3 regions of the Duganella sp. AC237 genome follow, and region 1 is predicted to be linked to each of the others. Evidence: riboswitches for the same ligand, from Rfam matches in the RefSeq annotation. Region 1 holds a riboswitch; each other region holds the start of a gene.
The links. Region 1 has a riboswitch for cobalamin ahead of AC0IYS_RS27265 (TonB-dependent receptor domain-containing protein). Riboswitches for the same ligand answer to the same signal wherever they lie in the genome.
Positions count from the first base shown of each region.

Region 2: another riboswitch for cobalamin. It lies ahead of AC0IYS_RS23025 (MotA/TolQ/ExbB proton channel family protein); the one in region 1 lies ahead of AC0IYS_RS27265 (TonB-dependent receptor domain-containing protein).
Region 3: another riboswitch for cobalamin. It lies ahead of AC0IYS_RS08570 (TonB-dependent receptor); the one in region 1 lies ahead of AC0IYS_RS27265 (TonB-dependent receptor domain-containing protein).

Region 1 covers NZ_CEEDEW010000003.1:6,148,424-6,158,204, reverse strand. The annotation lists gene AC0IYS_RS27285 (cobyrinate a,c-diamide synthase) at 1-840, opposite strand, end outside; gene cobO (cob(I)yrinic acid a,c-diamide adenosyltransferase) at 840-1,487, opposite strand; gene AC0IYS_RS27275 (ABC transporter ATP-binding protein) at 1,484-2,257, opposite strand; gene AC0IYS_RS27270 (FecCD family ABC transporter permease) at 2,259-3,281, opposite strand; gene AC0IYS_RS27265 (TonB-dependent receptor domain-containing protein) at 3,383-5,272, opposite strand; cobalamin riboswitch at 5,370-5,588, opposite strand; gene AC0IYS_RS27260 (DUF6445 family protein) at 5,710-6,474, shown strand; gene AC0IYS_RS27255 (histidine phosphatase family protein) at 6,493-7,035, opposite strand; gene AC0IYS_RS27250 (adenosylcobinamide-GDP ribazoletransferase) at 7,039-7,827, opposite strand; gene cobT (nicotinate-nucleotide--dimethylbenzimidazole phosphoribosyltransferase) at 7,839-8,876, opposite strand; gene AC0IYS_RS27240 (hypothetical protein) at 8,875-9,120, shown strand; rRNA gene AC0IYS_RS27235 (16S ribosomal RNA) at 9,312-9,781, shown strand, end outside.
Region 2 covers NZ_CEEDEW010000003.1:5,183,864-5,193,644, reverse strand. The annotation lists gene AC0IYS_RS23040 (sensor histidine kinase) at 1-1,123, opposite strand, end outside; gene AC0IYS_RS23035 (heavy metal translocating P-type ATPase) at 1,292-3,523, shown strand; gene cueR (Cu(I)-responsive transcriptional regulator) at 3,520-3,912, shown strand; cobalamin riboswitch at 3,956-4,174, shown strand; gene AC0IYS_RS23025 (MotA/TolQ/ExbB proton channel family protein) at 4,240-4,836, shown strand; gene AC0IYS_RS23020 (DUF2149 domain-containing protein) at 4,838-5,179, shown strand; gene AC0IYS_RS23015 (cobaltochelatase subunit CobN) at 5,166-9,275, shown strand; gene AC0IYS_RS23010 (sulfite exporter TauE/SafE family protein) at 9,295-9,781, opposite strand, start outside.
Region 3 covers NZ_CEEDEW010000003.1:1,834,262-1,844,042, forward strand. The annotation lists gene AC0IYS_RS08545 (histone deacetylase family protein) at 1-628, shown strand, start outside; gene AC0IYS_RS08550 (alpha/beta hydrolase family protein) at 650-2,665, opposite strand; gene AC0IYS_RS08555 (OPT family oligopeptide transporter) at 2,879-4,864, opposite strand; gene ylqF (ribosome biogenesis GTPase YlqF) at 4,996-5,946, shown strand; gene AC0IYS_RS08565 (DODA-type extradiol aromatic ring-opening family dioxygenase) at 5,958-6,770, opposite strand; cobalamin riboswitch at 6,912-7,102, shown strand; gene AC0IYS_RS08570 (TonB-dependent receptor) at 7,186-9,183, shown strand; gene AC0IYS_RS08575 (hypothetical protein) at 9,314-9,646, shown strand; gene AC0IYS_RS08580 (SDR family oxidoreductase) at 9,693-9,781, shown strand, end outside.

The DNA of each region.
Region 1 (9,781 bases):
GTCGGCGCCGTCGGGCACCTTTTCGTCCGCCAGCGGCGAGAAAAATGTCAGTGTCGCGCCGAGGGCCGTCAGGGTATCCAGGTTGGCCGGGTAGAGGAACATGAACGCGGGATCGCGCGCGATGGCGACGGTTTTCCCGGCCAGTGCGGGCATCGGCCCGGGATCTATCGCCACGGGAGTCGTTATGTCGATGTTGCGCAGCCGGTCCCACGCCGCTTCGTCGAACGCCAGCTGGTCGGCCAGCGTATCGAGCAATCCGTCGATGTCGCTCACTTCCCCCGGCAGCACCAGGCCGAGATGGCGTTCCGGCAGCGATCTTGTCTGGCGCGGCATGGTGCCGAACAGCGGAATATCGCGCAGCGACGCCGCCACCATCTTGGCGTGGTTTTCGCTGGCGACGCGGTTGGCGATCACGCCCGCCATGTCGACCGGGCCGTAGTCACGCAGGCCATGCACCAGCGCGCCGGCGGTTTGCGCCATCGAGGAGGCGTCGATCACCGCCATCACAGGCACGCCGAACTCGCGCGCCAGGTCGGCCGACGACGGCGTGCCGTCGTAAAGGCCCATGACGCCTTCGATCAGGATCACGTCCGCTTCGGCGGCCGCCTGCGCCAACTGGGCGCGGCACTGTTCCGCGCCGACCATCCACAGATCCAGCGTGCGCACCGGCGCGCCGCTGGCGCGCTCCAGCAGCATCGGGTCGATGAAATCAGGGCCGCACTTGAACACGCGCACGCGTTTGCCCAAGCGAACCAGTTTGCGCGCCAGCGCCGCCGTCACGGTGGTCTTGCCCTGGCCCGAGGCCACGGCGGCGATCAATAACGCCTTGACAGTGGCCATTACCACTCGGTCCCCAGTTGCGCGCCGATGCCGGCCTTGAAGGCGTGCTTGACGACTTCCATTTCGGTGACGGTGTCGGCGATGGCGATCAGCTCCGGCGGTGCGCCACGCCCGGTGATGACGACGTGCTGCATCGGCGGACGCGCCAGCAGATCGTTGATCACCGTTTCAACGTCCAGGTAGCGGTATTTCAGCGCGATATTCAGCTCGTCGAATACCACCAGGCCGATAGCGGGATCGGCCAGGAATTTCTTGGCCTGCTCCCACGCCAGCAGCGCTTTTTCGGTGTCGCGCTCGCGGTTTTGCGTCTCCCAAGTGTAGCCTTCACCCATCGTGTGGAAGCTCACCTCGTCCGGGAAGCGGCGCAGGAACGCTTCCTCGCCGGTCTGCATCGCGCCTTTGATGAACTGCACAACGCCGACCTTCATGCCGTGGCCCAGCGCGCGGATTACCATGCCGAAGCCGCTCGAGCTCTTGCCCTTGCCGTTGCCGGTGTTGACGATGATGATGCCGATCTGCTTGTCGGCGGCGGCGATCTGCGCGTCGATGATGGCCTTCTTGCGCTCCATGCGCACGCGATGGCGCTCGTTGAGCGCCGCTGTTTCTGCGATGACGGCTGCGGTGTCTTCTTTATTCTGGTCGGTCATTCTTGGTCCTCGGTGGGAATGAAGATGCTGCGTTTTCCGTGCTGGATAATGTCGATCGGGTGGCCCAGGTACTCGCTCAGGAGATCGGCCCGCATCACGTCGGCGGTGGCGCCGGCCAGCCAGCGGCCGTCGCCCATCAGCAGCAACGCGTGGGTGGAGACGCCGTGCGCCAGGGTCAGGTCGTGGCCGATCATGACGGCGGTTTTTCCTTGTTCGCGGCACAGCTGCGACAGCAGCTTCATGACGCCGACCTGGTGGCCCAGATCGAGGGCGTTGGCCGGTTCGTCGAGCAGCAACAGCGGCGTGTCCTGCGCCAGCATGGCGGCGATGGCCACGCGTTGCCGTTCGCCGCCGGACAGCGTGCGCACGTCGCGCGCGGCCAGTCCGGCCACCTCCATCGCCTCCAGCGACTTCATGGCGATGGCCTGGTCCTCGCCGCCTTCCCAATAGCGGTTGTCGTGGTAGGGGTGGCGCGCCGACAGCACGGTTTCGATCACGGTATAGGCGAAGGCGTCGCTGCGGCTCTGCGCCAGGAAGGCGCGCTGGCGCGCCAGTTCGGCCAGCGGCCAGTCCTTCAACGCGCGGCCGCCGATGGCCACGTGGCCGCCGTCCGGCGGGCGCAGGCCGGCCAGTGTGCGCAGCAGGGTGCTTTTGCCGGCGCCGTTGCGGCCGATGACGCTCCAGCATTCGCCGTCCTTGACAAGCCAGTCCAGGTCCGCGATCAGCTGGCGCTGGCCGATTTTCAGGGAGAGGTGATGGGTGCTGAGCATATTATTGACGCAGCCGATGCAGCTGATACAGGAACACCGGCGCGCCGATCAAGGCCGTGACCACGCCCACCGGCAGCTGTTGCGGCGCGATGATGGTGCGCGCCAGCGTGTCGGCCAGCAGCAGGTAGCTGCCGCCGGCCAGCGCCGCCGCCGGGATCAGCAGGCGGTGGTCGGGACCGACGGCGAAGCGGCAGGCGTGCGGCACGATCAGGCCGACGAAGCCGATGCTGCCGGCGCTGGTCACGGCGCTGGCGGTCAGCAGGCCGGAGGTGAAGAAGAGGCCCTTGCGCAATGCGCCGACCCGGATGCCCAGGGTGGCGGCGGCTTCCGCGTGCAGCGCCATCACGTTCATGGCGCGCGCGTTACGCAGCGCGAAGATCAGCGCCCCGGCCAGCACCACCCACGGCATCCAGCGCAGCGGCGCGCCGGACAGGTCGCCGATCATCCAGAACACCATCGTGCGCAGGCGGCTCTCCGGCGCGATCGACAGCATCAAGGTGACCAGCGCCATGCAGGCCGACGACAGGATCACGCCGGTCAGCAGCAGCAGGGCGGTGCCGCCTTCGGCCGCCGCGCCGCCGCGCAGGTCGCGCCGGGCCAGCATGTAGAGCATCATCGACACCACCACCGCGCCGGCGAAGGCCGCCGCGTCGACCATCCACGCGGCGCACATGAACATCAGCGCGGCCAGCGCGCCAACCGAGGCGCCGGAGGATATGCCGAGGACATAAGGGTCGGCCAGCGGGTTGCGCAACAGCGCCTGCATCATGACGCCGGCCAGCGACAGCGCCGCGCCGGTGACGAAGGCGGTGATGGCGCGGCCCAGGCGCAGGTCGAGCAGGGTGGCCGACAAGGTGGTGGTCTGGCCGTGCAGCAGATCGTTGACCGCTGCGGGAATATCGGAAAGGGGAATCGCGACCGAACCGGTCATGCCCGAGAAAACCAGGCTGGCAAACGCGAACAGGGCCAGGCCGGTCAAGGTGACGGCGGCGCGCTGCTGCAGATTGCGTGAGAAAGAATGCATGCACTACTTTCAGAGAGTGGGAAGCACTGGCAGATTACAGTATTACAAGCTTAAGCAAGACTTAGCGATAACGCCGTAATCCGTCCCACGTGTTTTCGTGTCTATTTATAGCCGTAGCGGATACCCGCAAACACCTTCGAACCCGGCGTGTTGTAGTACCGCGCCAGGTCGTACTGCTTGTCGCCGATGTTGTTCCAGCGGACCAGCGCCGACCAGTCGCGCGAGAAGGCGTAGGTCGCGTACAGGTTCACCAGCCCGTAGCCGCCCAGGCGGTTGCTGTTGGCCGCGTCGTCATAGCGGTCTCCCGATACTTCCAGCTCCACGCCGGCCTTCAGCGCGCCGATGGCATAGTCGGCGGTCAGGTTGCCGTGTTTTTTCGAGCGGCGCTGCAGGCGCTTGCCGGTCGTCTCATCCTTCGGGTCCTGCAGATCGAGGTTGGCGGCGAGGTTGATCCCGGCCAGCCTGGTGGCGGCCGACAGCGTGATGCCCTCCAGCGTGGCGCGATTGACGTTGTAAGCGCAGCCGCTTGGATAGCCGGCGCGGCCGAACGGGCATGGGTTGATGTTGACGAGCATGTCCGTCAGGCGGTTGCGGTAGTAGCCGGCGCTCAGCGTGTTGACGCCATCGTCGTAACGCAGGCCGATTTCGGCGTTACGGCCTTCTTCCGGTTTGTTGGCGGGATTGCCGTACTCCGGGAAGTACAACTCATTGTAGGTCGGCGCGCGGAAGCTGCTGCCGTAGCTGGCGGTGGCGCGCAATGCCTGTGTGATGTTGTAGCCGTAGCCCAGCGAGCCGGTATTCTGCGAGCCGTAGACCGTGTTGTCGCGGCGGACGCTCGCGCTCAGAAGATTGGCGCCGCGACGGGCGTTGTACGAGGCGGCGAACGAATTGGTGTCGCGCTGGCGGTTCAGCACACCGTTGGAGCCGTTACTCTGTACCTTCTCTTCGCGGTGCTCGTACAGCAGTTGCAGCAGGTCGGCGCCGACACGCACATCGTTTTGCCAGGTGATGAAGCTTTGCTTGGTCTTGATGCGCGCATAGCCGGCGGCGGTGGCGTTGGTGTAGTTTTCGCCTTTGTCCTTGGTCTCCGAGTATTGCAGCAGGCTGTCCCAGACCGGCAGCAGTTGCGCCTTGGCGTAGACGCTGGCGGTGTCGATGACGTTCTTGCTGCGCACGTCGTAGGTGCCGGCACGCAGGGCGTCGTACTGCGAATCGAGTTTGCTATGCAGGAAAAGCGCACCGGCCTCGTAGCCCTTGGCCAGTTGCAGGCTGAATTGACCGGAGACGTTTTCCTTGTCGTAGCCGTCGTCGTCCGGATTGTACGAGGTCAGGCCGGGACGGGAGGTCGAGAAGCCGTCGGACTTTTCCTTGCCGGCGCTGACCGCGTAGCCGAAGCTGTGTTCACCGCCGGTGGCGCCCGATACCGTCACATCGGCTTCGCGCGTGTTGTCGCTGCCATAGCCGGCGAAGGCCGTCACCGCTGGCGCGCCCTTGCCTTTTTTGGTGAAGATCTGGATCACGCCGCCGATCGCGTCGGCGCCGTACAGGGAGCTCAGTGCGCCGTAGACGATCTCGATATGGTCGATCGCGGTCAGCGGAATGGCGCTCCAGTTGGCGGCGCCGGTGGTGGACGAGCCGATACGCACGCCGTCGACCAGCACGATGCTTTGATTGCTGTTGGCGCCACGGATGTAGACGTTGGACGAGCTGCCCGCGCCGCCGTTGCGCGTCACTTCGATGCCGCGCTGGCGTTTGAGCAGGTCGACCACCGAGCCGGCGCCGGCTTCGGCGATTTGTTCGGCCTTGATGGTGACGGTGTCGCTGATGATGTCGGCCAGCGGTTGCGGCGTGCGGGTGGCGGTCACCACGACGGTGTCGGCGGGCGCCTCGTCGGCATGGGCGACGTTGTGCGAGAAGGCGGCGGCCATTGCCAGTGCCAGCGAGGTCAGTGCCGCCGGGCGGGGGGCCAGGCGGGAGAGCGGAAAGGACATGATTTATTTTTCTGTTAGGAGCAACCGGCCTACTTCCCCGTGGGCCAGATTGAACAGAAGCGGAGAGCCGAGAGATGCGCGCGCGCATTCGGTTCGCCCACTTCCACCTGCTTTGGCCGGTATCCGGGCTGGCAAGTTAGACCATCTCACCTTCCCATGCGGAGCACAGTGGTTGTCAGAGCTGGTTTGTCGCGCGCCGCGCGACACTTGCTTACCGTTGCGGGGGCAGCACACGTGGGCCGCCGGGCGGCTTCGTGTTTCCCGTTTAACTGCGCATCCGGACGGACGCGCGGGCACCAAAGCCGGTCATTATACGGCTTTGCGGGGGGCTCCCCTAGTGAAAAATAGTTCACAGTTGGTGGGAGACGACAGGCTTTTTTCGATATGATGGCTGCCGCCAAACAAACCAAGCCCTTTTCATTGTCGCAGGAGCGCGCATGTTCGACCTACGTTCTTCCCAGCCTCCGTCTACGCCCGCGCGCGCGGTGCGGCCGATGGTCAATCCCCGCCCGTTGGTGAGCGTGGTGCCGATTTTCGACGGCCACCAGTGCGTCGTCGTCGATAATTTTTTGGCGGAACCGGAGATCATGGTGGAGTACGCCGCGCTGGAGCACCGGCATTTCGTCGACTCGGCCGGTAACTATTATCCGGGACCGGAGCTGCCGCTAACGGGTCGCATCGTCGCCAGCATGCAGGAAGCGTTCTTGCTGCATGCGCGCACGCCGCTCAAGGCGCGCCGTGTGCTCAGCATACACAGCCGCCTGTCGCTGGTGACGCGTCGTCCGGAGCAGCTGTTGCCGGGCCAGCGCATTCCGCACCGCGACTCCTACGGCCTGGGGCCTATGGAAGGCGTCGGCGCGATGGTGCTGTATCTGTTCAAGGACGAGCGGCTCGGCGGCACCAGCTTTTTCAAGCCCAAGCTTCCGATCGAGGAAATCGACGCCTGGTTGCTTGACTTGAAGCGCATGGACCAGGCGGGGGAGGCGCCGGCCGGCGTCTCCGCGCCGACCTACGCCATCGCCTCCGACGACCATTTCGAGAAAGTGCTGACGGTCGAGCCCAAGTTCAATCGGGCGATTTTCTACAATGGTGGGCTGTTCCACTCCGGGTTTATCACGCGACCGGAGTTGATGGTCGACGATCCGACGGTCGGAAGGCTGACCGTCAACGCCTTTCTCAAACTGCGGATGGCTGCGACTTGAAGGTGACGGCGACGGGCGTCACGCCAGGACAAGTTGGGCGCCGTAGGCGATATGGTGCGGCGTCCGGGCGGCTTGCAGGGCCATCTCCGGCGGCGGCAGGCCGGCGTGGCAGGCGGACAGCAAACGCATGGCGCCCGCGTGGCAGATGACGATGGCCTCGCCGTTGTCGCCCAGCTGGCGCTGGAGGTCGGCGTGGAAAGCTGCGATGCGCGCGGCCATGTGCAATACGCTCTCGCCGCCGCCCGGTTGGTAGTTGACCAGATCCGCAGCCCAGGCGTCGACGTCGGCGCGCGGAATGTCGTCCCAGGCGCGCATCTCCCAGCCGCCGAAGTGCATTTCTACCAGGCGGGCGTCGAAAATCGGCGTGGCCGACAGGCCGGCGGCCAGTCCGGCGCAGCGGCGCAATGGACTGGAATATAGCGGCAAACCGGCCGGCAGTCGCGGCGCCAGCTCGGCGAGGGTGCGCGCCAGTTCCGCCGGCGCGACGTCCAGATCGGTGCTGCCATAGCAGACGCCCGCCGCGAGCAGCGGTTGGGGATGACGAATGAGTATCAGCCGCACGGCTCAGAAAACCTCAAATGGCGCGCTGGTATGCAGCCCGGCGAGCACGCACAGATAGAAGACCACCTCGGTCACTTGCTGTACCGCGCCGAGGCAGTCCCCCGTGTATCCGCCGATGCGGCGAACGAACTTCCGCGCCAGCCAGAAGGTCGCCACCAATGCGAAGGCGCAGCCGCTGATCAGCATTGTCCACGACAGCCAGCCCAGATATATAAGTATCAGCGCAGGCAGCAAAGCCGTGATGGCCGCGATGGCGAATTCCATGGTGCGCATTTTTTGGGCCAGCGGCTTGGCCTTGCCCTCGGCGCGCGCGTAGTCCAGCCGCCAGATCAGCGAGACCGCCATCAGTCGCGACATCGGGTGCGCCACCAGCAGGGCCGCCAATACCCCGAACGGTGGTATTCGGGTCAAGATCGCGCACTTCAGCAGCAGCAGGCAGAAGATCCCGATCGCGCCGTAGGCGCCGATGCGCGAATCCTTCATGATTTCCAGCACGCGTTCCGGCGTCATGCCGCCGCCGAAACCGTCGCACATATCGGCAAAGCCGTCTTCATGGAAGGCGCCGGTGGCGTAAATGCCGGCGGCGGCCGACAGGATGACGGCGATCACTGGAGGGAAGAACTTGAAGGCGACCGCGTAGACCGCTCCGGCGATCAGCGCGACGACCACGCCGACCAGCGGAAAATAGCGCGACGCCTGATTGAGCCAGGCGGGATCGAAGCCCACCCAGCGCGGGATCGGCAGGCGCGTGAAGAACTGCAGCGCGGTGAAGAACAGTCGGAGCTGGTGCACTGGCGCTGCCCTTACTCAGACTTCTCGCTGACCTGGGCCGATTCGAAGGTGGCCATCTGGTTCAGGAAGTTGACCGCCGCGTGCAGCAGCGGCAGCGCCAGCGCGCAGCCGGTGCCTTCGCCCAGCCGCAAGCCGAGATTGAGCAGTGGTTTGGCGTCCAGCGCGGCGAGCATTTGTTGGTGGCCGTTTTCGTCGGAGCAGTGCGCGAAGACGCAGTAATCGAGAATGGCCGGCTGCAGGCGGGCGGCGACCAGCAGCGCGCTGGTGACGATGAAGCCGTCGATCAGCAGCACCTTGCGCAGTTCGGCCGCCTTCAGCATGGCGCCCGCCATCATGGCGATTTCCAATCCGCCGAAGGTGGCCAGCACGTCGAGCGGTTCTTTGATGTTTTCGTGCTTGGCGACCGCCGCTTCAATCACGTGCTGCTTGTGCAGGATGCCGTCGGCGGAGAGGCCGGTGCCGGCGCCCACGCAATTGGCGACCGGGATGTCCGTCAGCTTATGCATCAGCGCTGCGGCGGCGGTGGTGTTGCCGATGCCCATTTCGCCGAAGCCGACGACATTGCCGTCCAACTCGGCGGCCAGCACCATGCCGGCGGCCAGCGCCGCCTCGCAGGTGGCGTGGGTCATCGCCGGTTCCTGCGCGAAGTTGTGGGTGCCGTGGGCCAGCTTGCGGTCGGTCAGGCCGTCGCGCGGGCCGAAGTCGTGATTGACGCCGGCGTCGATGACGCGCAATTCGCAGTTGTTTTGCGCCGCGAAGACGTTGATGGCCGCGCCGCGCGCCAGGAAGTTCTCCACCATTTGCCAGGTAACGTCCTGCGGATAGGCGGAGATGCCTTCGGCGACGACGCCGTGATCAGCCGCGAAGACCAGGATGGCCGGCTGCGCCAGCGCGACTTCGCGGCTGTTCTGTATCAGGCCAATTTGCCTTGCCAGCGATTCCAGCACTCCCAGACTGCCGAGCGGTTTGGTCTTGTTGTTGATGGCCTTGTCGAGCAAGGCGCCTAGCGCATCGTTATGAGTAGGGGAGATAGTTGGAAGAATGAACATGGCCTGCCTGGCAATCGATGAATTTGTTATTTTACCCTTGTCAGCAGCGGCGGCCCTTGCTATAGTTCGCCCCCTCGCAGAACGACGCATCTCATTAGCAACTGAGTGCCAAGTGATGCGAAGAAGAGAAGAAAAAGAAGTGCTTGACGAAATATTCGAAACGCCTCATAATCTTGCCTCTTCGCTGATGAACACAACGCTTCTTCAGCAAGCAGTACCAAGCAGTACCAAACAAGTTCTTTAAAAATTAACAGTCGATAAGTGTGGACGTTTGATGAAAGTGCACGCGGAGCTTCGGTTCCGCGATACTTAAAATATCAAATGTTCACAAGAAGTAATGAAATAGGCGCTACGAAAGTAGTGGCCTGTCAGTATTTTGAGTGAGCGACCTCTTAGTAATAAGAGTGCCGGTAAACGGCAAAAGTAACAGAGATTAAACTGAAGAGTTTGATCCTGGCTCAGATTGAACGCTGGCGGCATGCCTTACACATGCAAGTCGAACGGCAGCGCGGGGCAACCTGGCGGCGAGTGGCGAACGGGTGAGTAATATATCGGAACGTACCCTGGAGTGGGGGATAACGTAGCGAAAGTTACGCTAATACCGCATACGATCTAAGGATGAAAGTGGGGGATCGCAAGACCTCATGCTCCTGGAGCGGCCGATATCTGATTAGCTAGTTGGTAGGGTAAAAGCCTACCAAGGCATCGATCAGTAGCTGGTCTGAGAGGACGACCAGCCACACTGGAACTGAGACACGGTCCAGACTCCTACGGGAGGCAGCAGTGGGGAATTTTGGACAATGGGCGCAAGCCTGATCCAGCAATGCCGCGTGAGTGAAGAAGGCCTTCGGGTTGTAAAGCTCTTTTGTCAGGGAAGAAACGGACCTTTCTAATACAGGGGTCTA
Region 2 (9,781 bases), 960 kb from region 1:
CGGCCACCCACAGGCGCAGCACCGCGCCATCGCGCGCCGCGCCAAGCTGGATATGGCCACCGGCGGCGGTGTGGGCCAGCGCGTTCAATACCAGGTTGTCGATCACGCGTTCCATCTGCCCCGGGTCGAACAGCGCCGCGGCGCGCGTGGCCTCGTCGAGGCCTGGCTGCAGGTCGAGGCTGAGCGTTACGCCAAGATCGGCCGCCGCTTCTGCGTGCTGCCGGACGCGCTGTGCGAGCCAGTCCTCCAGCGCCACAGGCGCGCGTTGCGGATGGAAGGAGCGCGTCAGGGCCAGCAGGCTGGCCACCAGCGTTTCGAGCCGCTGTACTTGCGCCAGCGTGGTGTGCAGCGCCGCCTCCGTGCGCGCCTGGCGCCGCTCCGGCGGCGCCGCCAGCGCGTTGTCCACCTTCATGCGGATGGTGCCGAGCGGGTTGCGGATCTCATGCGCCAGGCCGGCCGCCAGGCCGCCCAGCGCGGCCATGCGCTCGCTGGCCACCAGCAGCGCCGACAGGCGTTGCGCCTCGCGTCCCCACCTTGTTAGCAGCAGGGCGAAGCCGGCGCCGGCCAGCACCAATGAGCCCAATAACAAGCTGAGGGCCAGGATCAGATGCCGGAGCGCGCCATCGGCGATGGTCGCCACCCGGGTCAGGGTCCAGCCGGCGACGTTGGCGGCCACCGGGCAGGCGCTGTAGACGACCGCCTCGCGCAATCCCGGCCGCACCTCGTCGACGGCGGCGCGGGCGGCCAGCGCCTGCTCCGACAGCGCCGCCAGCCGGGGCGATTCGGCCGCCGGCACGTCGGTCTTGGCGCCGCTGCCGTCGTAGGTCGGGAAGGCGTAGGCGAACACGCCGCGCTGCCGGTCCCACAGGCCGCCCTCGACGCCGGCGTCCTCGCGCAAGGCCATGTCGACGATGGCGCGCGCCGTCGCGGTGTCGCCCGTGGCGCCGACGTCGATGCGTTCGCCGCCGGCGCGCATGATCTGGCACAGCACGGCGGCGCGCGCGCGGGCCGCCGGAATCTGCCAGTCGGCGCCCTGGCGGCCCAGTTGCAGCAGCAACCATACCAATAGCAGGACCATGGCCGCGATGGCCGTCCAAAGCCACAGCAGATCGCGTTTTAACATTCCGCCCAGCGCCACATCGATCTTTCGTATCATGTTGATATGCCGATTGTAGCGGCAATCCCGGCGGTTTCCGTGCGCGACCGGACGCGTACCGCGAAAAAGTGCTTGACCTTCCAATCGTGGGATACTTGAAGCTAGCGTCCATAGCCTGCCATTCGAGTGACCATCATGACTTCAACCGTTGAAAAAACAGTCTCGCAATCGATCAAAATCGAGGGCATGAGTTGCGCCTCCTGTGTCGGACGCGTGGAGCGCGTGCTCGCCGCCGTGGAGGGCGTCGACCAGGTCAGCGTCAACCTGGCCACCGAGATGGCGCGCGTGGAGTCGGCGCATCCGATCGATTTCGGCGTGCTGCAACAGGCGATCGACAAGGCCGGCTACCAGGCCAAGCCCGCACCGGCGCCTTTCGCTCCCGCCGCCCCGGTAGCGATCGCCCCTGGCACCAGCGGCTACGCCGTGCTCTTGGCCGCGCTGCTGTCGCTGCCGCTGATCCTGCCGATGCTGCTCGAACTGGCCGGCATCCACTGGATGCTCGACGGCCGGCTTCAATTTCTGCTGGCGACGCCGGTGCAGTTCTGGCTCGGCGCGCGCTTTTACCGGGCCGGCTGGCTGGCCGCGCGCGCCCGCAGCGGCAATATGGATTTGCTGGTGGCGATCGGCACCAGCGCCGCCTACGGTTTGAGCGTCTACCAATTGCTGACCGCCACCTCCGCCATGCCGCATCTGTATTTCGAGGCGTCGGCCGTCGTCATCACGCTGGTGTTGCTCGGTAAATGGCTGGAGGCGCGCGCCAAGCGGCAGACCACGTCGGCGATCCGCGCGCTGCAGGTGCTGCGGCCGGAATCGGCGCGTGTGCGGCGCGGCGACCAGGATGTCGATGTGCCGATCGCGCAGGTGCTCCCCGGCGAGATGGTGGTGGTGCGGCCGGGCGAACGCATCGCCGTCGACGGCGTGGTGGTCGAAGGCGCCAGCCACGTGGACGAAGCGCTGATCACCGGCGAGAGCCTGCCGGTGGCGCGCCACGCCGGCGAGCACGTGACCGGGGGCGCGATCAACGGCGAGGGCATGCTGCTGGTGCGCGTGACGGCGGTCGGCGCCGAAAGCACCCTGGCGCGCATTATCCGCCTGGTGGAGGACGCGCAGGCGGCCAAGGCGCCGGTGCAGCATCTGGTGGACCGCGTCAGCGCGGTGTTCGTGCCGGTGGTGCTGGTACTGGCGCTGTTGACGTTGGTGGGCTGGTGGCTGGCGTCCGGCGATGGCGAGATTGCCATCATCAACGCGGTGGCGGTGCTGGTGATCGCCTGTCCGTGCGCGCTGGGACTGGCCACGCCCGCCGCCATCATGGCCGGCACCGGCGTGGCCGCGCGCCACGGCATCCTGATCAAGGATGCGGAGGCGCTGGAGCTGGCGCACCGCATCACCACCGTGGCCTTCGATAAAACCGGCACGCTGACCGAAGGCAAACCGTCGCTGGCGGCGTGCGAGCCGGCGCCTGGCGCCATCGATAATGCGCGGCTGCTGCAGCTGGCGGCGGCGGTGCAACGGGGCAGCGAACACGCGCTGGCCCGCGCGGTGCAGCAAGCCGCCGAGGGAGCATCGGCCGATGCGATGACCGCCGCCGACATCAGCGCCTTGCCCGGACGCGGCGTCGCCGCGACGGTCGACGGCATGCGGCTGATCCTCGGCAGCACGCGCCTGATGGAGGAGCAGGGCGTCACGCTCGCCGCGCTGGCGGCGCGCGCCGCCGAACTGGAACAGCAAGGATTGACCGTCTCGTGGCTTGCCGCGCAGTCGCCGCAGCCGGCCCGCTTACTGGGTTTGCTGGCTTTCGGCGACCGTATCAAGCCGCAGGCCCGCGCCGCGATCGACGCGCTGCACGCGTTGAATATCGAGACCGTGCTGCTCACCGGGGACAACCAGGGCAGCGCCGATCACGTGGGCGCGACGCTCGGCATCCAGCGCGTGATCGCCAACATGCTGCCGGCCGATAAAGCGGCCGCCATCGGCGCCATGAAGGGGCAGGACAAGTGCATCGCGATGGTCGGCGACGGCATCAACGACGCGCCGGCGCTGGCCGCCGCCGATGTCGGCATCGCCATGTCCAGCGGCACCGACGTCGCCATGCATGCCGCCGGCATCACGCTGATGCGCGGCGATCCGGCGCTGGTGGCGGCCGCCATCTCGATCTCCCGCCGTAGCTACGGCAAGATCCGCCAGAATCTATTCTGGGCGTTTATCTATAACCTGGTCGGCATTCCGCTGGCCGCCTTCGGCCTGCTCAACCCGATGGTTGCCGGCGCCGCGATGGCGCTCAGCTCCGTGAGCGTGATCAGCAACGCGCTGCTGCTGCGCCGCTGGAAGCCGCAGGCGCAACCGGCTGATGAAGGAGGGAAGGTATGAATATCGGACAAGCGGCGAGCGCCACCGGCGTCTCGGCCAAGATGATCCGCTACTACGAAAGCATCGCGCTGATTCCGCCGGGGCGGCGCAGCGAATCGGGCTACCGCATCTATGGCGAGAACGACCTGCACGCGCTGCGCTTCGTCAAGCGCGCTCGCACGCTGGGCTTCTCGCTCGACCAGATCCGCGACCTGCTGTCGCTGTGGCAGAACAAGGAACGCGCCAGCGCCGACGTGAAAAGAATCGCCCTCGGACACGTCGATGAGCTTAACCAGCGCATCGCCGAACTGACCGAAATGCGCGACACGCTGCAAACCCTGGCGCGCTGTTGCAAGGGCAATGACCGGCCCGATTGTCCGATTCTCCAAAGCCTCGCCGATCCGAAATAGCCTGGGCATCCCGGCGTATCTGTCCGGCCGTCCCGGAACCACGTATAATCGCCACGTTTTGGTGCCCGCGCGTCCGTCTGGATGCGCAGTTAAACGGGAAACATGGCGCTGGCCCAGCCAGCCAACATGTGCTGCCCCCGCAACGGTAAACAAGCGTCGTCGCCGACGACTATCCGCCTCGCTACACCACTGTGCTTTTGCATGGGAAGGTCAGGTGGATTTGCTTGCGAGCCCGGATACCGGCCAAAGAGGTGGAAGCGCCCCGGCGCTTCCTTTCAATCCGCTCACGGGGAGGTGAGTGGCTTGTTTCTGTCGCTGGATCATTCAATGCCTAACCTGCCTGCCGACGCGGTCATCCGCTCGATCGAGACGCTGCTGTACTCCATTTCCAACGTGCTGTATCTGCCCGTGCTGGCGGGGATCGCCGCGCTGACCTTGTACATGCTGGTGTGCTTCGGCACCTTCGGCGCGGAATGGATCGAGCGCCGGCGCGGCGTGCGCATGCTGGTGGCGACCGCCCGCCACGACATGGCGGCCGTGCTGACCGCGCAAGAGGGCGAGCCGGGACTCGATGCGCGGCTCGAGCGCGTGGTGCAGCGCGCCGACGCCGCCGGCGTGCGCCGCCTGGACGGCGTGCGTTTCGTGGTGCGGGTCGGCCCGGCGCTCGGTCTGATGGGCACCCTGATCCCGATGGGTATTTCACTGGCAGGTCTGGCGCAGGGCAATTTGCCGAAGATGGCCGAATCGATGACCACCGCCTTCACCGCCACCGTGGTCGGCCTGGCGTGCAGCGTATGCGCCTATGTTCTGAGCCTGGTGCGCGAGCATTGGCTGCGCAGCGACCTGACCGACATCGCCTACGCCGCCGAAACCATGCTGGCGACGCACGCGAACAAACCGCACCTGATGCGCGTGGAGGCCTGATATGGCGATGCGATTTATGAACCGCCACCGCTACAGCCGCATCGGCGAGCACACCGAGGACCCGCTGGCCGGCGTCGCCAACCTGTTCGACGCCAGCATCGTCTTCATCGTCGCCATGATGCTGGCGCTGTTCTCGGCCTGGAACATGATGGACCTGCTGGACCCCAATTCCGAAGTCACCATCGCCAAGAAGAGCGCGGACGGCCGCGTCGAGGTGCTGACCAAGAAGGGCGCCGAGATCACAGTGAGCCGCGTCAGCGACAAGCCGTTGTCCGGTTCCGGCAAACGCCTGGGCACCGCTTACCAGCTGCCGGACGGGAAGGTAGTATATGTTCCGGAATAAGCGTTTTGGGACACTGGAAGTTGTTTTACTGCTGCTGATCTCCTTCTTCATCGTCGGCTACGTGCATTCGGCGCAGGCGCCGCGCACGCTGGCGCTGATGCTCGGTGACGTCGAGTCGCGGCCGGCGGTGCTGGCGGTGCGCGGTCTGCAGGCGGAGCTCAAGGAGCTCAATGTCGTCATCCGTATCATTCCCAACAACGGCATGACGCAGGCCGACCGCAATGCGCTGGCCAGCGCCGATGTCGCGATCGTCAACGCCAAGGGCAGGCTGGCGATGGCGGGACTCAAGGATGAATTGCAGGCGCTGAGGAAGTCGCGCCATCCGGTTTTCGCCGTCGGCGGCGCCATCGACGACAGCATCCGCGAGATGGGCGTCCAGGACGACAAGACCATCCAGCAGTATCACAGCGAGGGCGGCATCGAGAACATGGGCAACCTGCTGCGCTATATCTTGCGCCAGCATTTCGGCGCGACGCTGGCCGTGGCGCCGGTGCACGCGATGCCGGACGTCGGCCTGTACGACGTTGCGGCCAACCGCACCTACAGCAGCTATGAGCACTATTTACAGGGCTATGCCAACTACAAGACCGGCGCGCCGTGGATCGCGGTGCCGTTCTATCGCGCCAGCCTGGTGGCGGGGCAAACCTTGCCACTGGCGGCCATCGTCGCCCGGCTCGAAGCGAGTGGCTACAACGTGCTGCCGGTGTTCGGCTATCCGTACGACGTGCCGCTGCGCTTCCTGCTCGATGAAAACGGCAAGAGCCGCGTGGAGCTGATCGTCGCGCTGGGAATGAAGGTCGGCGGCACCGCCAACACGGGCGCGCTGCTCGACAAGATCGGCGTCCCGGCAATCAACGCCATCACCTTGAGCCAGCACACGGCGGCGCAATGGCGCGAATCGAAGATCGGCCTCGATATCATCGAACGCACCTGGCAGTTGGCCGGCGCCGAGATGGCCGGACTGATACAGCCGACGGTGGTCGCCAGCCGTGAGCGCATCAGCGATGCGCAGACCGGCCTGGCCTACGTCGAGGAGACGCCGATCCCGGAACGGATCGAACGCCTGAACGAGCGCGCGGCCGCCTGGCTGGCCTTGCGCCAAAAGGCCAACGGCGACAAGCGCATCGCCATGATCTACTTTAACTACCCGCACGGTTCCGAGACCATCGGTGCGGCGTATCTGAACGTGCTGCCGGAGAGTCTGTGGCAGATCGTCCAGCGCCTGAAACGCGACGGCTATCAAATGGGTGATGCGCTGCCGGCCGGCGAGGGCGAGCTGCAAGGAGAGATCCAGCAGTGGGGCAATTACCCCGGCAAGTCCAAAGGCGACTACATGACGGGCCTGAAGCATCTGGCCGAGAGCGGCCAGGCGCTGCTGGTGCCGCTGTCAGACTACCAGGCATGGTTCGCCAAAATGCCGCAAACGCTGCGCGATTCCATCCTGGCGTCATGGGGCAAGCCTGAAAGCGCGCCGGTGCTGTGGCGCGACGCCAAGGGCGAGGCTTTCTTCGTCTATCCGGCGCGCCGCTTCGGCAATGTGCTGATGGCGCCGCAGCCGGGCCGCGCCTGGGAGCAGAACCTGGAGAAGCTGCACAACGAAGTGAGCATGCCGCCGAGCCACGAGTACATCGCCTTCTATTTATGGCTGCAAAAGGGCTTCCAGGCCAACGCGGTGATGCACATCGGTACCCACGGCACGCAGGAATGGCTGACCGGTAAAGAGGCCGGCCTGTCCGAGGACGACCCGACCGAAGCGCTGATCGGCGCCATGCCGAATATCTATCCGTATGTGATGGATGACGTGGGCGAGGGCATACAGGCCAAGCGGCGCGGCATGGCCACCATCATCGACCACATGACGCCACCGTTCGATATCGCCGGCCTCAATCCGGATCTGCGCGAGCTTGGCGCGCTGCTCAACGACTACCGCGTGGCCGAACAAAAAAGCCCGCTGCTGGCGCGCAGCCATCTGCTGGCGCTGAACCGCGTCGCGTCCAAAAGCGGCGTATTGAAGGACATGAAAAAGACCGAGCTCAAAACCGAAGCCGATATGGAGGCGCTGGAAGAGTATCTGGACGATACCGGCAACAAGCTGACGCCTTTCGGCCTGCACACCTTCGGCGTGGCGCCGACTGCGGAGCGGCGCAACGCCACCGCGCGCGCGGTCGTCAGCCTTGATGCCGGCGCCACCGTCGAGCAGAAAGCCAAACGCATCGCGCAGCTGGAGAGCGATATCGAGCGTAGCGCGGCGCTGGAGCTGGACCGGTTGATGCAGGCGCTATCGGGCCGCTACATCCCGGCCGGCGCCAGCGCGGACCTGGTGCGCAATCCGGACGCGCTGCCGACCGGCCGCAATTTCTTCGGCCTCGATCCGTCGCGCATTCCCAGCAAGACCACCTACGAGGCGGGCGCCAAGCTCGCGCTGCAACTGGTCGACGACTACCGCAAACGCCATGGCGTGTACCCGGACAAATTGAGCATGAACCTGTGGGGCGTGGAGACCTCGCGCCACGAGGGCATCATGGAGGCGCAGGCGATGGCGCTGATGGGCGTGCGTCCGACCTGGGATGAACGCGGTCGCGTGACTGGCGTCGAAGCGCTGACTCGAAAGGAACTCGGACGTCCGCGTGTCGACGTCACCTTGATTTCTTCGGGCCTGTTCCGCGACCTGTTCGGCAACCTGCTGGCGTTGATGGACAAGGCGGCACAGTTGGCACAACAACAGGACGATCTGGGCGCGGCTGCCGACGCCGGCCCGTCGGGCAACGTGATGCAGGCGCATAGCCGCAAGACCGCCGCCGCGTTGCAGGCGAGCGGCATCTCCGCCGACGAGGCGTGGCGCATGGCGTCGGTGCGCATTTTCGGCGTGCCGAGCGGCGCTTATGGCACGCAGATCGAAAAACTGATCCCGCTGACGAACGCCTGGAAGAACGAAAAGGAAGTGGCGGACGTGTTCATCAACCGCATGAGCCATCCTTTCGGCGCCGGCTACTGGGGCGACGACAAGGCCAGCCAGGCAAACCCCGCACAGCGGCGCGAGTTGTTCAAGCAGGCCATCAGCGGCAGCAAGATCGCGCTGCACAGCCGGTCCAGCAACCTGTTCGCGACATTGGACAACGACGACTTCTTCCAATACCTGGGTGGCACCGCGATGGCGATCCGCAGCGTGGACGGCAAGACGCCGGAGGTGGTGGTGAGCGATCTGTCCAATCCGCGCAAGCCGGGCCACAAGACGCTGGAGCAGTACATGGGCCAGGAAATGCAGTCGCGCTATCTCAATCCAAAGTGGGCCGACAGCATGCTGAAGGAAGGGTATTCCGGCGCGCGCTACATCAACCGCGTGGTCGACTACCTGTGGGCGTGGCAGGTGACGGTCCCGGAAGTGGTCGACGGCAGCAAGTGGCAGCGCATGTACGACACCTACGTGGCCGACCGCAATGGCCTGAAAGTGCGTGAGCGCTTTGCCGCCAGCGGCAACCTGCGCGCGTACCAGGCCGTGACCGACCGCATGCTGAGCGCCATCGAGCGTGGATACTGGAAACCGGGCGACGCGGTGCGCGACAACCTCACGCGGCAGAACGCGCGGGCGATCAAGGACGCGGGCGTGTCGTGCAGCGCGGATTCGTGCAGCAAGGCGACGTTGAAGATCGCGCCGCAGTTCACCGGCCAGTTCGTGCCGAACGTCGGCTCGAATCCGGCGATCGTACGCGGGGCGGCGGCTGCCGGCCGCGCAGGCGGTTCGGCGCCGTCGGCGCAGCCGGTGGCGCCAGCGCCGGGGCAGCAGCAGGCCAACGACGCCGCGATGCAGGCCGCGCTGGCTGACCTGCAAGTGCTGCAAGCGAAGTCGCAGGAACTGCAACCGGTACCGGCGCCGCGCGCCAAAGCCAAACCGGCCGATCCGGCGCCGGCATCGTTTGCGAAAACCGAGCCGGCCGACGCCAAGGTAAGCGGATTTGAGATGCAGACGCTGGCCGATCTGAGTCCGGCGCAGAAGACGGTGGGGACGCTGGCCTTGCTGGCGCTGGCCGCCGGGTTGGTGGGCGCCGGCTACATCGGACGGCGCAAGAAGCTGGCCAAGCTAAAGGAAATGCTCTGAGCGGTGGCGGCTAAGGACATCAACGGACAAACATCCAAACCGTCAACGCCGCGCCGACCACCACCACGAAACCACGCATCACCTTTTCCGGCAGGCGGTGGATCAACCACCCGCCGCACAAGCCGCCGGCGATCCCGCCGACGCACAGCGCCAGCGCCGCCGGCCAGCTAATCAAACCTGAGGTGGCGAATATCATGGCCGCCACCGCGTTCATGGCCATCGCCAGGACGTTCTTGGTGGCCGCCGCCATGCGCACTTGCTGCCCCGCGACGGTCAGCGCCGCCAGCATCAGGAAGCCGATGCCGCCGCCGAAGTAACCGCCATAAATCGCGATACATCCCTGCGCCAGCACCAGCACCCAGCGCGGCATCGCACCAGCCGCGTGCAGCGGCTTTTTGCGGAAACTCCCCCACGCGAACACGCTGGTGGCGAACAGCACCAGCCAAGGCACCAGCCGCTCGAAGAACGACGCCGGGGTATTCAGCAGCAGCACCGCGCCGAACACG
Region 3 (9,781 bases), 4.3 Mb from region 1:
CGCCGCCGTGGCCGCGACCGACGCCGTCATCGATGGCGAGATCGACAACGCCTTCTGCTCGGTGCGTCCGCCCGGCCACCACGCGCGGCCGGTCGAGCCGATGGGCTTCTGCCTGTTCAACAACGTCGCCGTGGCGGCCAAGCACGCGCTCGACGCGCGCGGCCTGGCGCGGGTGGCCATCGTCGACTTCGACGTCCACCACGGCAACGGCACCGAGGAAGCCTTCCTCAACGAGCCGCGCGCGCTGATGGTGAGCTTTTTCCAGCACCCGTTCTATCCGTACAGCGAGCCGGAGCCGATCACCGCCAACCTGGTCAACGTGCCGGTGCCGCTTGCCACCAAGGGCGACGCGGTGCGCAAGATCGTCACCGAGCAGTGGCTGCCGGCGCTGCACGCGTTCAAGCCAGAGATGATCTTCATCTCGGCCGGCTTCGACGCCCACCGCGAGGACGATATCGGCGGCATGGGGCTGGTCGAAGCCGACTACGCGTGGATGACGGAACAGGTGATGGAGGTGGCGCGGCTGTATGGCAAGGGCCGCATCGTCAGCTGCCTGGAGGGCGGCTACAACCTGTCGGCGCTGGGCCGCAGCGTGGTCGCGCATTTGAAGGCGCTGGCCGAGATTTAGGTCCCGGCCGGGCGCCCGCGCTCACGGGGCTTGCTTGAGGTTTTTATCGAGGAAGGCCTCGACCTGTTTCCAGAAGTCGACGCGGTTTTTCTCGTTGCGCCAGCCGTGGCTTTCGTTGTCGTAGTAGATGGCCGTGACGTTGGCGTTGTTGGCCTTGACGGCGTTGCCGAAGCGCCTGCCGTGCTCCAGCGGCACGCGCCGGTCGTCGACGCCGTGCGCCATCAGCAGCGGCTGCTTCAGCTCGGCGGCGCGCAGCAGCGGCGAATTCTTGCGGAACATTTCGGCGTCGGCCGCGTTGTCCGGATCGCCGATCAGGGTGCGCATCGAATAGCCCAGGTTTTCCTCCGACGCGTCCGATTCGATCGACGTAAACATCAGCCCGATATCGGTCACGCCCGCCCACTCGACGCCGGCGCGGAACACCTGCGGATGCTTGATCAAACCCATCAGGGTGGCGTAGCCGCCGTAGCTCGCGCCCATGATGGCCACCCGCTTGGGATCGGCCCAGCCCTGCTTGGCGGCCCACTGGGCGGCGTCGGCCAGGTCGTCCTGCATGGCGCCGCCCCATTGCTTCCAGCCGGCCTTGAAGTGCGCGAAGCCGAAACCGGTGCCGCCACGGAACTCGGGCTGGATCACCACATAGCCGCGCGAGGCCAGGAAGGCCGCCTCCGGCTCCCAGGCCCACGAGGCGCCGCGCGCGTGCGGTCCGCCGTGCACCAGCACGATGGCCGGACGCGGGCCGTCGGCCTTGCCGGCCGGCAGCGTGACATAGGCCGGAATGGCGCGGCCGTCGCGCGCCGTGTAGTGGTGGAAGCTGCGCGCGCCCATCTGCGCCGGCACGATGCCTGGATGGATGTTGCCCAGGCCGACGAGCTTGCCGGTGGCGCGGGTGTAGAGCACGTAGTCGGCGGGCCGGCGGTCGGTCTCGGACTTGATCAGCAACACCGGCGAGCCGAGGCAGTCGCTGGCGCATTCGACGGTGTTGATGTTGCCGGGCAGGGCGGCGTCGATCTTGGCCTGCTCGGCCTTCATGACGGGGTTGAACCAGACGCTGGTTTCGGCGTCGGTTTCGAGATGGATGCCCAGCATGCGTTTGCTGGGAACGTCGATCACGGGCGAGCCGAGGAAATCGAAGCCGGGCGTTTCGATGATCGGTTCCGGGTCCAGCTTCATGGTTGTCAGGTCGAAGCGGAACGGCGCGCTGTAGCCCTTGTAGTCGGCGCGCACGTACAGCGTGTTGAGGCCATCCATGAACAGCGGCGCGAAGCGCTGGTGCTCGTAGCAGGTGCCGTTGTCGATCTCGGTCCAGTTGGTGGCGTCCGGTTTGCGGTAGGAAACGATGCAATGGCCCTTGACGCGCGACTGGACCACGCGCGGCACGCCGTTGGCGTCGGTGATCCAGCGCCCGGTGGCCTGCGGCTGCGCGCCCTCGAAGGTCGAGCTCAGTTGCGTGGTGCGCGTGTTGAGGCGGAACAGGCGCGACGACGCCGGCGCGGCATCGACGTTATTCCACGTGTATTTCTCCACCAGGATGTCGTCGGAACCGTCGTGCGGCGCGCTGTGGAAGGCATAGTCGGCGGTCAGCGTGCGGCTGGCGATCATGCTGCCGGTGCTGGGCTCGCGATTGTGCGCCCAGTTGCCGTTGATCAGGTGCCGCTGGTTCTTGCCGTCCCGGTCGATCGCGAACTCGTCCAGATTGGTCCTGGCGCCCAGGTGCATGTTCTTGAGCGTGTAGCCGAGGCGGTTCTCGTTGATCCAGTGGATGGCGTAAATGCTCACCATCGTCGGATCGACCCGGCTCAGGACCGTGTAGTTGGACGGGTCGGCGGTGTCGCGGACCACCAGGGCCTGGGTGCCGTCGGCCAGGATACTGGCCTGCGCCACATAATTGCCCTTGGGGGAAAGCGTCACCAAGCCCACTTGCGCGGTCTGGAAAAAGCTGGCGATGGCGGCCAGATCGCTGGCGGCGGCGTGGTGCAGCGTCAGCGTGGCGGCGCACAGCGCGGCGGCCGGCAAATGGAAACGGAAGCGGCGCATGGGAGGATCATGGTGGTTAAGGATTTGATAATCTTATGCCGGATGGAACTATTTGTCCATGCGAACACGCAAGATCTCCACGATGACTCGGCCGCAGCCCAAAACAACTCCGGGGTCAGGTCCACGAATTCTACACGTGCTGTGCCGTTGGGCGGGCGATTTGCCCGCTACGGTTCAGCTTGTGTAGAAATGGTGGACCTGACCCCGGAGTGATCAGGCGTTGACGGCTTTGCCGTTCCTGGACGACCAGCGGTACAGGCCCACGACCACGAACGTGGCGACGATCAGCGAGATGATCATCGTGTGCGCTTCGCTCAGCGAGGTGTGGATGGCCAGCGGCTCGCCTTCGCCCGACAGCACGATCAGGCCGGCCAGCGCGACGTTGAACAAGCTCTCGCCGACGATGAAGCCCGACATGATCAGCACCGCGAGGCGCTTGGCCGTTTCGCCGCCGGCCGATTTGCCGCACGCGCGCTCGAAGAAGTAGCCGGCCACCGCGCCGATGACCACCGGCGTGATCACCGCGCTGGGCAGGTAGATCGCCAGGCCCACGCCCAGCGGCGGCAGGCTGTATTTGTCGTTGCTGGATTTTTTCAGCACGAAGTTGATCGCCACCAGCACCAGTCCGACCATCACGCCGTAGCCGAGCAGGTTCCATTGCAGGTTGCCGCCGATGACGCCCTTGGCCAGCGTCGAGATCAGCAACGCCTGCGGCGCGGCCAGCGGCTGGTCCGAGATCGAATCGAGGTTGGGCGCGCCGACGAAGCCGTTGGCGTGGTTGAGCAGCTCCAGCACCGGCGGCACCACGCACGAACCGGCGAACACGCCGATCAGCAGCGCGACCTGCTGTTTCCACGGTGTGGCATCGACCAGTTGGCCGGTCTTCAGATCCTGCAGGTTGTCGTTGCCGATGACGGCCACCGCCAGCACGACGGTGGTGACGAACAGCGCGAAGGCGATCAGCGCCTGCGCCACTTCCGGTCCCATGATGCTGCGGCCGACCATGCCCACGCTCAGCGCCGCGCCCAGGATCGTCAAGATGGCGATGCCCGACACCGGCGAGTTGGAGGAACCGATCAGGCCCGCCATGTAGCCGCAGACGGCGGCGGCGAAGATACCGGCGACCAGGATGTAGCCGATTCCGACCGCCACCAGCGGGAACGCGATCGACGACAGCGGGCCGCCCTGCAGGAAGCTCGAGAGCAGCCAGCCTGCCGGTACCAGCGAGATCAGGGTGACCAGGCCGACGATAAAGATCGGCATATCCATCTCGGTGCGATCGAGCACGGCGCCATCGAGCTTGGCGCGGCGCGCGGTGTCCATCGCCGATTTCAGGCCGGCGAAGATCGGCTTGGCCAGGCCGGCCAAGGTGATGATGGCTGCGATGCCGATCACGCCGGCGCCCATCATGCGCACTTCCTTCGACCAGATCGACAGCGCGTGGGCGCTGGCTTCCACGCCGGCGGCGGCCGGCGACAGTGACGTCATCAGCGGCACCATGATGCCCCAGGCGATGACCAGGCCGGCGAGCATCGCCAGGCCGACCGTGATGCCCATCAGGTGGCCGGCGCCGATCAGCGCCAGCGAACCGGAAGCGCCGATGCCGGTGGCGCCCGCGCCCGTGCGGAAGTAGAACGACAATTCACCGGCCATCACCTTGACGGCGGCGCCGGCGGCGAACAGCGCCGAGCTGACGGCGCCCAGCACCACCGCGCGCAAACCGGCCTTGCCTTCGGCCGCGCCGGCGCGCGAAGCCGTGCCGACCTTGAGCACCTCGGCGGCGGCGACGCCTTCCGGATACGGCAGGTTCGATTGCGACACCAGCGCGCGGCGCAGCGGCACCGTGTACATCACCCCCAACACGCCGCCGATGGCGCAGGCGCCGAAGGTCGGCCAGAACGGCACGTGCGCCCACCAGCCGATCATCAGCAGGCCTGGCAGCACGAAGATCACCGAAGCAAGGGTGCCGGCGGCCGAGGCGATCGTCTGGACGATGTTGTTTTCCTGGATGGTGGCGTTCTTGAAGGCGCTCAACAGCGCCATCGAGATCACCGCCGCCGGAATCGACGTGGCGAAGGTCAGGCCCACTTTCAGGCCCAGGTAGACCTGCGCCGCGGTGAATACCAGCGTAATCAGGATGCCCAGGATAATGCCGCGGAGGGTGATCTCCCTCGGGTTGGACGGTGCAGCTATGCTCATCTTCAGCACTCCGGTGAAAATAATATTGTTTATATGGTCAGAAAAAAGGAAAAGCGCCCCATGATATCCGAATCCCGGCCGGGCCAGCAGGTAAAATAGCGGATTGTCAGAACGATTTTGAAGGTCAGAGCATGTCGATACAATGGTACCCGGGGCACATGAACGCCGCCAAGAAGAAGGCGGCGGAGCAGATGGAGAACACCGATCTGGTGATCGAGGTGGTCGACGCGCGCCTGCCGGAGGCCAGCACCAATCCGATGGTGGAGGAGCTGCGCAAGTTCCGCCAGCGTCCGTGCCTGAAAATCCTCAACAAGATCGATCTGGCCGATCCCGCCGCCACGGCGGCGTGGGTTCAGTATTACAACGCGCAGGAGGGCGTGACGGCGTTCGCGATGACGACCAAGAAGCCGGCCGACGTCACGCGCGTGCCGGAACTGGCCAAGCAGCTGGCGCCGCACCGTGGCGTGCCGACCAAGCCGCTGCGCATCATGATCATGGGGATCCCCAACGTCGGCAAGTCGACGCTGATGAACGCGCTGCTCAAGCGGAAAGTGGCCAAGGTCGGCGACGAGCCGGCGGTGACCAAGCAGCAGCAAAAGCTTTACCTGGACAAGAACACCATCCTGGTCGACACGCCCGGCATGCTGTGGCCGAAGATCGCGCTGCCCAGCGACGGTTTGATGCTGGCCGCCAGCCACGCCATCGGCTCGAACGCCTTGATCGAGGAGGAGGTGGCGGTGTTCCTGGCCGACGAAATGCTGAAGTACTACCCGCAGCTGCTGGTGGCGCGTTACGGCTTCAAGGACATCGAAACCTTCGACGGCATCGCGGTGGTGGAGGGCGTGGCGGCCAAGCGCGGCTTCCGCCAGAAGGGTGGCGACCTGGATTTCGAGAAGGCGTCGCACACCTTCCTTGGCGACTACCGCAGCGGCACGTTGGGCCGCATCTCGCTGGAGACGCCGGCGTCGCGCAAGGAGCGGCTGGACACTTACGCGGTGGAAGCCGCGGCCAAAGCGGCCGAGAAGGCAGCGATCGCCGAAGCCAAGGCCGCCGAATACGCCAAGGGTAAACGCGGAACGTAATTCCTAACGCTCTACGCGCCGCCGAAGCGGAAACTACTCACCGCCAACGACCCCATAAACGCATCCTCGTGATACGGCACGGATGCCGGCTCGTCCTCGGCCGCCCCCAACGCCACCATCAGCGGCAGCAAATGCTCCTCGCGCGGATGCGCCACGCGCGCGGCCGGCGCCTTCTCCCACTCGACCAACGCCGCCGTGCGCTCCGCCGGCGGCAGCGCCATGGCCGCCCGCAGCCAGCCGTCGAATTGATGCGACGCCGCCGCGCCCTGCGCGTTGAACGCCCGCAGATTGTGGTAACTCAGCCCGCTGCCGATGATCAGCACTCCCTCCTTGCGCAATGGCGCCAGCAGACGTCCCACCTCCAGGTGCGTCTTCGGATCGAGTCCGTGCTTGAGCGACAGCTGCACGATCGGCACGTCGGCGTCCGGATACACCGGATACATGGCGCTGAAGGTGCCGTGGTCGAATCCGCGCTGCCCGTCCAGTTGCGCCGGATGGCCGCCCGCGTCGAGCAGTTGTTTGACCTGCGCCGCCAGTTCCGGCGCGCCCGGGGCGCTGTACTGCACCTCGTAGGTGTGCGGCGGGAAGCCGCCGTAGTCGTACAACATCGGCGGCTTGGCCGACGAGGACAGCATGAAGTCGCGGCCTTCCCAGTGCGAGGTAACGACCAGCACCGCTTTCGGTGTGACGCCCAGCTGGCGCGGGATATCGCGCAGCGAAGCGTCCAGCTTTGCGTACAGGTGGCCGACGGTGTCCATCATGAAGGGCCACGGGCCGCCGCCGTGGGACAGGAAGTAGGTGGGAAGGGTTTGGGTGGTGCTCATGGCATTGCTCCGGTATCGTTGTTATATCTACTATGGGGATGTAATGCCCGGCAATCAATGCATGAAATGTAGATAGGTCCTATCGAAATGCTGAATGATGCCGGACCCGGCCCCTGTCGGGGCGCGGCGGTGTTGGCAGGCGTATAATGCCGGGGTTCTGGTGCCTGCGCATGTGTTCACGTGCGCGGTTAAACGGGAAACACAGGGCCGCTTCCGCATTCCGCGAACCGGCCAAGGTGTGCTGCCCCCGCAACGGTAACGCCCGCGCTTTGTCGAGAGTCGCTCCGACCGCGCCGGCCAGCCCGGATATCGGCCAGACCAGGGGGAGCGCGCGCCGTCGACCGGTGCGCGGCTTCCGTACACTTCCGACTTGCGGGGACGCAGGCGCGGATGTCTCTTTTGAAAACGATTTACCATGAATTCCTTCGCGTTTGTTCCGCCTTCGGCGCCACGTTTGCTGGCTGCCGCCGTTTCCCTTTGCTTTACCGCCGCCGCTATCGTGCCGGCCACCGCCATCGCGCAAGACGCGGTCGGCGCGCAGGTCGCCCAGGTGCTGGCGCCGGTCGTCATCACCGGTTCGCGCTTCGACGCCGATCCGGCGCTGGCCCCGATCGGCGCCACGGTGATCTCTGCCGAGGATATCCGCCGCGCCGGCGTCAGCGACGTCAATTCGGCGATCCGCAAAATCGGCGGCGTCTACGGCCGTCAAAGCCTGAACGGCAGCCCGGACTTCGATCTCGACCTGCGCGGCTTCGGCACCAACAGCAGCCAGAATCTGGTGATCGTTCTCGATGGCGTGCGCCTGTCGGAAAATGAGTTGAGCACCGCGATTCTGTCGACCATTCCGGTCGATACCGTGGACCGCATCGAAATCACACGCGGCGGCGCCAGCGTGTTGTACGGCGACGGCGCCACCGGTGGCGTTATCAATATCGTCACCAAGAATCCGGGCAAGAACACCCGCCGTGGCAGCGTGTTTGTCGAGGGTGGCCGCTTCAACGCCGGCGAGGCCCGCGTGTCGGCGGCGCAGGCGTGGGAAGGCTTCGCGGCCGATGCGACCCTGGGCCACCAGCGCACCGACAACTACCGCGACAACAACGAATTCAAACAGACGCAGTTCAGCGGCGGCGCGCAGTGGTTCAACGATGTCGGGCGCGTGGGCTTCCGTTATGAAGGCGCGCGCCAGGACATGCGTTTGCCGGGATCGCTGACGGAGGCGCAATACATGGCCAATCCGCGCCAGGACAGTTCACCCGACGATCACGGCTCGCTTGACAGCGACCGCTTCACCATTTTCAGTCAGTACCGGGTGGCCGACTACGATCTGGCGGCCGATCTGTCCTACCGCAAGAAGACCGTCGACACGACCTATTTCTTCGGCGGTTTCCCCTCGCCCAGCACCTACGACAGCAAGCAGATTCAGTTCTCGCCGCGCGTGCGTCGCCTGGGCCAGATTGGCGGCATGCTCAATGAAGTGGTGGCCGGTATCGACCTGACCAAGTGGGAGCGCACCACCGAGGCGTCGTTCTCGGCGGCGGACGCGAACCAAAAATCGAAAGCGATCTACGTGCGAGACGAGTTGCGATTCGACGCAGCCCACCAGGGCCGCGTCTCGGCCGGCGTGCGGCGCGAGGTCTTCGACAAGGACTTCAGTGACCCGAAAGGTTTCGCCACCACTGGCTATGACGTCGCGCAGGGGCTGAACGCGTGGGAGCTGCAAGCGAGCTATATGCCGCTGAATGGTTTGACGGTATTCGGCAAGGCGGGACTAAGCTACCGCGTCGCCAATTCGGACGAAAACGCGGCCACGCGGGTGATCAATGCCGCGCTGCTGCCGCAGAAGTCGCACGATCTGGAGTTCGGTGCCAGCTTCGCCAACGCCGTGCACAAAGTGACGGCGCGCGTGTTCCGCCATAACCTGAGCAACGAGATCTTCTACGATCCAACCAACTTCGCCAACATCAACCTCGACCCGACCAAACGCCGCGGCGTCGAACTCGATGCGGAGCAACGCATCGCCACCGACTGGACCGTCAGCGCGCATTACCAGCATGTCGATGCCAAGTTCCGCGAAGGCGCCAACAGCGGCAAGCAAATGGTGCTGGTGCCGGAGAATACGCTGAGCGCGCGCCTGAGCTGGACCCCGGCCGATGGTCAGTCCGCCGACATCGGCACGCAGTGGGTCGACAGCCAGCGCTACGGCTCGGACTTCGACAACAGCTGCGCAGGAAAAATTCCCGGCTTCGCCACCGTCGACGCCCGCTATGCCCGCAAGATCGGCCAGTGGGAGTTCGCGGTGTCCGGCCTCAACCTGACGGACAAGCAGTACTACTCGCAAGCGTTTTCCTGCAAGGCCGGCATCTATGCGGCCGACGGCCGCCAGCTCAAGCTGTCGGCGCGCTACGAGTTTTAAGCGGGTTTTAATCGCCGATCAGGCGCGAACAGCCACCTCGCGCCTGAAAAGTGGTAATCTCCGCTCGTGGCGTGGTTGGACGTGTCACCCGCCGCGCAAAGATGCGCTTTAATTTGGAACGGGTACGAAAATGAAAGAAATCAGCGACGAACGCAAGGCCGCCGAAGGCAAGGTGATGCACCTCTATAAAGAGTCATCACCGGCCATCGAGACGCTGTTCGAGTGGGCGTATATCAACCATGTCGCCTGGAGCCTGGTGGTGGTGTTGGCGGGCTTGGTCTTCTGGCTGGTGGTCGCCTTGGCCAACGCGGAAAACCAGCGCTATGCGCTGATGACCAAAAAGTGCGAAGATCCGATGTTCAAGGGCGAGATCGACAAAAAGTGCCTGCGCAGCGTCGATTCGCGCGACCATTGGTGGCAGCACGTGGCCTACGCGCTGAAAAACACCAGTCCGGAGAAGTAACCCTGATTACAAGCCCGCGCCAGCGGGCTTTTTTACAAGGCGAGCGATGAAACAAGTGATGGTGGTGACCGGCAGCAGCCGGGGCATAGGCGCGGCGACGGCCTTGATGGCGAGCCGCCGTGGCTACGCCGTCTG